2 regions of the Kitasatospora sp. NPDC059146 genome follow, and region 1 is predicted to be linked to the other one. Evidence: riboswitches for the same ligand, from Rfam matches in the RefSeq annotation. Region 1 holds a riboswitch; the other holds the start of a gene.

Region 1 (4,206 bases):
ACCACAGCGTGGCGGCGGTGTTGAGGCCGCGGACGCCGGCCCCGTCGCGCAGGATCACGCCACCGCCGAGGAAGCCGATACCGGAGACCACGTAGGAGGCGACCCGGGTGGGGCTGCCGGTGTCGCCGACCGCCTCGCTGTACAGGACGAACAGGGTGGCACCGGCGGCGACCAGGGCGTTGGTCCGCAGGCCGGCCATCCGGGCCCGCCACTGGCGCTCGATGCCGATCAGCGCGCCGCAGGCGACGCCGGTGGCGAGCCGGACCAGGAACTCGACGGTGGTCAGGGTGTGCACGACGGCACCTCCTCCAGAGGATTCACGGGGAAACGGGGCAACACGGGTAGTACGGGCCGTACGGAGCACACGGGGAACACGGGCAACGCGGGCCGGGGGATCGCGGGCAAAGGAACGGACGGGTGGCGAGCCGCTGCCCGCCACCCGTCCGTACGGGCTCCGCTCGGCGGCTCAGTGGTTGAGCGCGGTCTGGACGACCTTGATGATGACCATGACCATCGCGATCAGCAGGTAGGCGCGCAGGGCGCCCATGCCGACCTTGCGGGCGGTGGACATCACCGGCCGGCCCAGGGTCTCCAGCGGGGGCATCCGCCAGTCCTCCCGGCCGGTGCGGTCGATCGGGTCCTCCTTGGTGCCGGTGCGGCCGGCCGTGAAGAAGTAGCCCGCGACCAGGACCCCGATCACGCCGCAGCCGCCCATGATCCACAGGATCGCGTCCGAGCTGATGTCCGGCCAGACCACCGAGGCGGTCAGGATCAGCGAGAGCATCACCAGCACGCCGACCACCGTGGAGGTGAAGGCGTTGGTCCGGGGCCCGTTGGCCCAGGGGCCGAGCACGGCCCTGTCGTTGCAGAGCAGCAGCAGGAAGACGGTGGCGGAGGGCAGCAGCACCCCGGCCAGCACCTGGACGAACTGGGTGATCAGGCCCTGGGTGTAGCCGTTGGACAGCAGGGTGATCGTCGCGGCGACGGCCACCAGTCCGGCGTACACGGCGTAGAAGCCCTTGGCGCCCTTGACCCCGCGGTGCAGCGAGTGCTTGATGCCGAAGACGTCGCCGATGGCGTAGGCGGTGGAGAGCGAGACGGCGAAGGCGCCGATGATCGAGGCGTCCAGCAGGGCGATGGCGAACAGCACGCCCGCGAGGTGGCCGGCCTTGTCCTCGATGCCCTTGGCGACGGCGGCCGTGTCGGAGAACTGGCCGAAGCCGTCGGTGCCCGCGAACGCCGCCGCCGTGAGGCCGATCAGCGCGGCCGCGCCGATGATCACGATCGCGATGCCGATCCACAGGTCGACCTTCTCGTACTTCATGAAACGCGGGGTGATCCGCTTGTCGATGACGTACGACTGCTGGAAGAACAGCTGCCAGGGGGCGACGGTGGTGCCGACGATCGAGATGATGACCATCATGACGGCCGCGAGCTGGCCGGCGCCGCCGGGCATCTGCGGCACCACGAAGTCGTGGGCCATCTGCGAGGTCTTCGGGTGGACCATGAAGTAGATCGGCACCAGCAGCAGCGAGCCGACGCAGAGCGTGATGGCGACCCGCTCGAAGCGCTGGAAGGAGCCGGTGAAGGCCGAGGCGATGATGATCGCCGCCGCCAGCACCACGGAGAGGACCTTGGGCAGGCCCAGGTACCCGGCCGCCATGGTGACGCCGATGAACTCGGTGACCAGGGTGAGGGCGTTGAGCAGGAAGAGGTCAATGACGCTGAACGCGCCCCAGAACTTGCCGAAGCGCTCCAGGATCAGTCGGGCGTGGCCGACACCGGTGACCGCGCCCAGGCGCAGCACCATCTCCTGGTTGACGTACAGCACCGGGACGAGCAGGAGCAGCGTCCACAGCAGCTGGGTGCCGTAGTTCTGGCCGGCCTGGCCGTAGGTGGAGAAGGCGCCCGCGTCGTTGTCGCCGACCATCACGATCAGGCCGGGGCCGACGATCGCCAGCAGGGTCTTGAGCCGGGCGGAGAGTCCGTGGCGGGGGGTGGTGTCGTCGAGCCGGATGGTGCCGAGCGCACCCTTGATGTCGCCGACATGGGCGTCGTCCAGGACGGCGGACCTGGCGGCGGCGGTCGCAGCGGTGGCGGCGGGAGCGGTGGGGACCGTGGGGATCTTCGGGTCCAGCATCACGTTGGTCATGGCGGGGCCTCCCTCCCCCTACCTTGAGGGGGCGTCAGGGGGCACGCAGCGGCGGACCTCCCTGCGGGCGCACGGCATCCACGCCGTACGGCGACGCTGAGCGGCGGCGGCCGTGCGGGCACGATGATGCTGACGACGCGTCAAGCGGCTTGCGTCCGGGCATGGTTGAGCGCAGGACGAAGCTTCGGGTGAACGCGCAGGGAAGGTTGTTACCGCGTGCCGGAGGTGTTCGAGAGCATGCGGGGGCAGGGGCTACTGTGGCCCGGACTATCGCAGTCCATGTCTCTCGCCTCCTCCCGGTCGGGGGCGCACCGTCTGTGCGCCGCATCACGACACGGCAAGGAGCACACCGGTCTTCGAGGACCGGTACACCCCAACTCGTCAGAGCTTTGGCACTCCACGGCGTGTCCAGCCGGATCGGCCGGAAGCCACTTGGGGTCAACCCTTAACTCGGGAAGACCTGTCCTGAACCTGGGCGTCTCTCGACGTCGTCGGGTCAGTGGCCTGTGTCCGTGAAGACGCCTCACCGAACGAGGTGCCTTTTCAAACCTCCCAAAGCATAGACCCGGCGCGGCGACCCCGAGTCACCTTTTCGGCCGATCTTCGACAGCTTTGTAGAACCTTGACCAAATCCGCCGCGACTTGCTCATCCTCCACCGGCATATATAGTTCACCGACATATGCAGCTGAACAGCTCACGAGGGGGAACCATGTCCCACATCGATCCGAGCCGACCCGCGCCCGTCCTGCAGCTGGCCGGGGTCTCCCGGGTGCACGGCCGCGGCGCCGCCGAGGTGCACGCCCTGCGCGAGGTCGACCTGACCGTCCACGCCGGCGAGTTCGTCGCCGTGATGGGGCCCTCCGGCTCGGGCAAGTCGACCCTGCTCACCCTGGCCGGCGGGCTGGACCTGCCCAGCGGCGGCGAGGTGCTGGTCGAGGGCGTCACCCTCGGCGGCCTCGGCCGGGGCAAGCTCGCCGACCTGCGGCGGCGCTCCGTCGGCTACGTCTTCCAGGACTACAACCTGATCCCGGCCCTCACCGCCGCCGAGAACATCGCCCTGCCGCGCGAGCTCGACGGCGTCTCCGGACGCACCGCCCGCCGGGAGGCCCTCGCCGCCCTGGAGGAAATGGGCATCGGCGAGCTCGCCGACCGCTTCCCCGACGACATGTCCGGCGGACAGCAGCAGCGCGTCGCCATCGCCCGCGCCCTGATCGGCGAGCGCCGGCTCGTCCTCGCCGACGAACCCACCGGGGCGCTCGACTCCGCCACCGGCGACGCCGTGCTCGCCGTACTGCGCGCCCGCTGCGACGCCGGGGCGGCCGCCATGATGGTCACCCACGAGGCCTCACACGCCAGTTGGGCCGACCGGGTGGTCCACCTGCGGGACGGCTCGGTCGCCTCCGAGAGCGTCGGACGCCGCTCCGGCAGCGGCCGGGCCGCCGTCCACCGCTCCCAGCCCCTCGACGACTCCACCGCCAACTCCTTCGGCGAGGTGGCCCGATGAGGTTCGGAGCGTGGAAGGTCGCGCTGCGGATGGCCCGGCGCGACGCCCTGCGGGCCAAGGGGCGCAGCGCCCTGATCGTGGCCATGATCGCCCTGCCCGTGCTCGGCGTCACCGGCGCCGACGTGGTCCACCGCAGCGGCCAGCTGTCCCCCGCCGAACGGGTCGAGCGGGTGGTGGGCGGCGCGGACGCGCTGGTCACCGCGCTCAGCCCGGGCCAGGCCGTCGAACAGGCCCCGGTCGCCGAGGACGGCGCGTTCGCCGTCCAGCCGCGGCCCGGCCAACAGCCCACACCCGAGCAGCTCAAGGGCGCGAGCACCGACCCGACCGCCCTGGTCGGCTCGCTGCTGCCGCCCGGCAGCGCGCTCACCCCCGTCCGGACCGGACCGGAGACCGGTGCGAGCTCGCCCGAGGGCCTGGTCCGCACCCTCACCGCCGAGGCCGACCTGGGCGACCCGGTCTGGCGCGGCCGGGCCGACCTGGTCGAGGGCCGCACGCCCGGCGCGCCGCACGAAGTCGCCGTCACCCAGGCCTTCCTGGACAACTCCGGGC
Region 2 (4,206 bases), on a different contig from region 1:
GCTGTGCGCGATCGGCGACCACAGCACCCAGAGCGACCAGCCGATCATGAAGCACCTCAAGGTGACCGTGACGAAGAGCTAGACCGGCCTACTCCGAGGGCTGGGGCGTCCAGCGGTGCAGGCCCTTGCGGTCGTAGTAGCGGGTCATCCCGAAGCCGAAGGCCAGGGCCAGCGCCACCCCGATGGCGATCATGACCCAGCCGCGGGCCAGCCCGGCGTCCGAGCGGGCGTCGAAGAAGAGGATCGCCCGGATGCCGTCGCTCAGCTGCCGCATCGGCTCGAAGACCGCCAGGAAGCGGTAGAAGCCGGGCACCGCCTGGAGCGGGACGGTCGCCCCGGAGGACGGCAGGGCGAGCGCGATGAACACGAACATGGACACCAGCTGCCCGATCCCGCCGAACGCGGCGTTGATCGCCTGCACGCCGAGGCCGACGGCGAGGCTGGCGCAGTAGGCGAACACCCACAGCAGGGCCTGGTGCGGGGCGTCCATGCCGAGGATCCCGGCCGTGCAGAGCAGCACCAGGGAGGTGGTGACCAGCATGATCCCGGCGGTCATCAGCATCTTGAGCAGCAGGGTCTGGGTGCGGCTGATCGGGACGGTCGGGCGGCGGGTGTGCCAGGGGCCGATCTCGCTGTCGCTGTAGCCGAGCGCGGTGTCGACGCCGTTGTGGATGATGTTGCCGCCGATGAAGCCGGTCAGCACGGCGAGCAGGGTGAAGTAGAAGGCGCTCAGGCCGAGGCCGCTGTGGCTGCCGATCGGGTGGCCGACCTGGGTGGCGACGGCGAACGGGTCGGCGAGCAGCAGCCGGGCGGTGGCGCCGGTGTCCGGCCCCTGGGCGCCCGGGCCGCCCTGGGCCGGTACGGCGGCCAGCAGCCGCTGTCCGGCCGCGACCGAGGCCTGGTGGGCGGCGTTCTGGGCGATCTGGGCGGCGATCGAGGAGCCGAGGCTGCCCAGGCCGGGGTTGGTGAGGACGGTGAGGGTGGGCCGATGGGTGGCCCCGCCGGCGGCGAGCGCGGTGACGGTGGCGGTGAAGTCGGCGGGGACGAGCAGCACGCCGTAGACCTTGCCGGCGGCGAGCAGGTCGCGGGCGCCCGCGTCGTCGGTCTGGCGCCAGCGGACGGTGTCGCCCGGGATCCCGGCCACCACGGCGCGGGTCAGCTGGGTGCCGAGGTTGACCGGCTGGCCGGGCGGGGGCGGGGCCTGGTCGGCGTTCACCAGGGCGATCGGCAGCCGGTGCAGGTGCCCGGTCGGGTTGACGATGCCGCCCAGGTAGAGCAGCGAGAGCAGCGCGGCCACCAGGGCGCACAGGACGCCGGGGAAGAGCCAGAGCTTCGGGCGCCGGGCGAGTGCCAGCGCCCTCGCCCGCCGGGGAGCCCCCGGAGGTCCTGCGGTCTGGGAGCCTGCGGTCGCCATGCCACCCCTCAGCTGCGTGTGCGTGTGCGGGTACGGATCCGGCGGGAAGTCGTTCCGTCGTCACGTGGCGCTCAAACCCGCGTCACCCGGACGGACGTCACGCCTCGCGAAAGGTAAAGGTTCTACCAAGTGCGCAAGTATCGCGCTTCCGTCGGTCTATGCTTCTGGAGGTTTGAAGAAGGCACCTCGTTCGGTGAGGCTTCTTCACGGACACAGGCCACTGATCCGACGACGTCGAGAGACGCCCAGGGTTAGGACAGATCTTCCCGACCTAAGGGTTGATCCGAAGTGGCTTCCGGCCCGAACGGGTTGGACACGCCGTGGAGTGCCAAAGCTCTGACGAGTTGGGGTGAACCGGTGGCAGTCGCGCGCGCCGGTGAACTCCTTGCCGTGTCGATGACACGCACCACGGGGTGCGTCGACCGGGAGGAGGCGAGAGACATGGATTGCAGTAGTCCGGGCCACAGTAGCCCCTGCCCCCGCCTGCCCTCGTACACCTCCGGCACGCGGTAACAACCTTCCCTGCGCGTACAACTGACGCACCGTCACGTCATGGCGGCGACGTCGTCGCACCGTTCGCCAGCACGCACGCGGCTCCGCCGTGCCCGCCCGGGCACCGCCCCGCCGCGGGCCGGTGCGCCGTGCCCGCACGCAGGGGGAATTACTGCTGCGCGCCCCCATCACCCCGCCTGTCCCGGGGTCCACGGGAGGAACGTCATGACCACCAACGCCACACTCAACTCCAAGCCGCAGAAGCAGCGTTCGGCCGTACTGGACGACGCCCACGTCGGCGACATCAAGGGTGCGCTCGGCACCATCAAGCTCGATGACGACGCACCGCGCCAAGGCCTGTCGGCAAGACTCAAGACCCTGCTGGCGATCGTCGGCCCCGGCCTGATCGTGATGGTCGGCGACAACGACGCCGGCGCCTTCTCCACCTACGGCCAGGCCGGCCAGAACTACGGCACCCAGCTGCTGTGGACGCTGCTGATGCTGGTGCCCGTGCTGTACGTCAACCAGGAGATGGTGCTGCGCCTGGGCGCGGTCACCGGTGTCGGCCACGCCCGGCTGATCCTGGAGCGCTTCGGCAAGTTCTGGGGCGCGTTCAGCGTCATCGACCTCTTCCTGCTCAACGCCCTCACCCTGGTCACCGAGTTCATCGGCGTGACGCTCGCGGCCGGCTACCTGGGCCTGCCCAAGGTCGCCTCGGTGGTGCTGGCGGCGGCGATCATCATCGCCTCGGCCTTCACCGGCTCCTTCCAGCGCTTCGAGCGGGTCGCGGTGACCCTGTGCATAGGCTCGCTGCTGCTGGTGCCGATCTACTTCATGGTCCACCCGAAGACCTCGCAGATGGCCCACGACTTCGTGGTGCCGCAGATGCCGGGCGGCGCGGGCGAGTTGGCCGCGGTCATGCTGGTGATCATCTCGATCGTCGGCACCACCGTCGCCCCCTGGCAGCTGTTCTTCCAGCAGTCGTACGTCATCGACAAGCGGATCACCCCGCGCTTCATGAAGTACGAGAAGGCCGACCTCTGGATCGGCATCGCGATCGTGATCATCGGCGCCGCCGCCATGATGGGCTTCACCGCCGCCGCCTTCGCGGGCACCGACGGCTTCGGCCAGTTCTCCGACGCCGGGGCCGTCGCCAAGGGCATCGAGGACAAGGCCGGCCACCTGGCGGGCGTGCTGTTCGCCATCGCCCTGCTGGACGCCTCGATCATCGGCGCCTTCGCCGTCTCGCTCTCCACCGCCTACGCCATCGGCGACGTCTTCGGCATCAAGCACTCGCTGCACCGCGGGGTCAAGGGCGCCAAGGGCTTCTACGGCATCTACGCGGGCCTGGTGATCGCCGCGGCCGCCATCACCCTGCTGTCCACCGGCTACATGCAGGGCCTGATGACCCAGTTCGTCCAGGTGCTGGCCGGGGTGCTGCTGCCCTCCGCCACCGTCTTCCTGCTGCTGCTCTGCAACGACAAGGCGGTGCTCGGCCCCTGGGTGAACGGTCCCAAGACCAACGCCTTCACCGCCGCCGTGGTCGGCGTGCTGGTCACGCTGTCGCTGATCCTCACCGCGGCCGTCGTCTGGCCGGACATCAGCTCGGACGCGATCCTGCGGATCATGGCCGGCTGCGGGGTGGCGGGCGTCCTGGTCGCCGGGTACTCCTTCCTCTCCGGCCGCCGCGGCACCAAGGAGGACCCGATCGACCGCACCGGCCGGGAGAACTGGCGGATGCCCCCGCTGGAGACCCTGGAGAAGCCGGTGATGTCCACCACCCGCAAGCTCGGCATGGGCGCCCTGCGCGTCTACCTGCTGGTCGCGATGGTGATGGTGATCGTCAAGATCGTGCAGACCGCACTGAACCACTGACCCGGACGCCGGGGGCGGCGCCGCACACCACGGCCCGCCGCCCCCGGCCCCGCCCCGGAACCCTCGACCACCCCGCACCCGGGGTAAGGAAGGCAGTACGGCCATGCGCACCACCACCCCCTTCCACCACCTCTTCCACCACTGCCCCAGCGTCCGACTCGCCCTGCACGACGGCGTCGAGCGCGCCTACCGCCTCGACGACCCCGGCAGCTGCCCCCGCTCGGGCACCCGCAACACCCCGGCCTCCGCGTACGAGCCCCGTGTCCACCTGGCCTACCTGCTGGCCCGCCAGGGCCACCGCCCGGACTGGCTCGCCCTCCCCCAGCCTCCGGCCGGGGGGACCCCCACCGCGGACCTTCCGCCGGCCGCCGCGCACCGGATCGCCCTCGCCGCCGCCCGCCACCGGGCCGCCGCCGCGACCACGC

The links. Region 1 has a riboswitch for magnesium ahead of ACFXPX_RS02025 (NRAMP family divalent metal transporter). Riboswitches for the same ligand answer to the same signal wherever they lie in the genome.
Region 2: it holds a riboswitch for magnesium, as region 1 does, so the genes downstream of both, ACFXPX_RS21230 (NRAMP family divalent metal transporter) here and ACFXPX_RS02025 (NRAMP family divalent metal transporter) in region 1, are expected to answer to the same signal.

The regions. Positions count from the first base shown of each region.
Region 1 covers NZ_JBHZCY010000003.1:77,474-81,679, reverse strand. The annotation lists gene ACFXPX_RS02030 (MgtC/SapB family protein) at 1-295, opposite strand, end outside; gene ACFXPX_RS02025 (NRAMP family divalent metal transporter) at 467-2,152, opposite strand; M-box (ykoK) riboswitch at 2,518-2,694, opposite strand; gene ACFXPX_RS02020 (ABC transporter ATP-binding protein) at 2,863-3,657, shown strand; gene ACFXPX_RS02015 (FtsX-like permease family protein) at 3,654-4,206, shown strand, end outside.
Region 2 covers NZ_JBHZCY010000048.1:10,197-14,402, reverse strand. The annotation lists gene ACFXPX_RS21240 (FdhF/YdeP family oxidoreductase) at 1-82, shown strand, start outside; gene ACFXPX_RS21235 (YhgE/Pip domain-containing protein) at 89-1,414, opposite strand; M-box (ykoK) riboswitch at 1,593-1,770, shown strand; gene ACFXPX_RS21230 (NRAMP family divalent metal transporter) at 2,132-3,781, shown strand; gene ACFXPX_RS21225 (hypothetical protein) at 3,885-4,206, shown strand, end outside.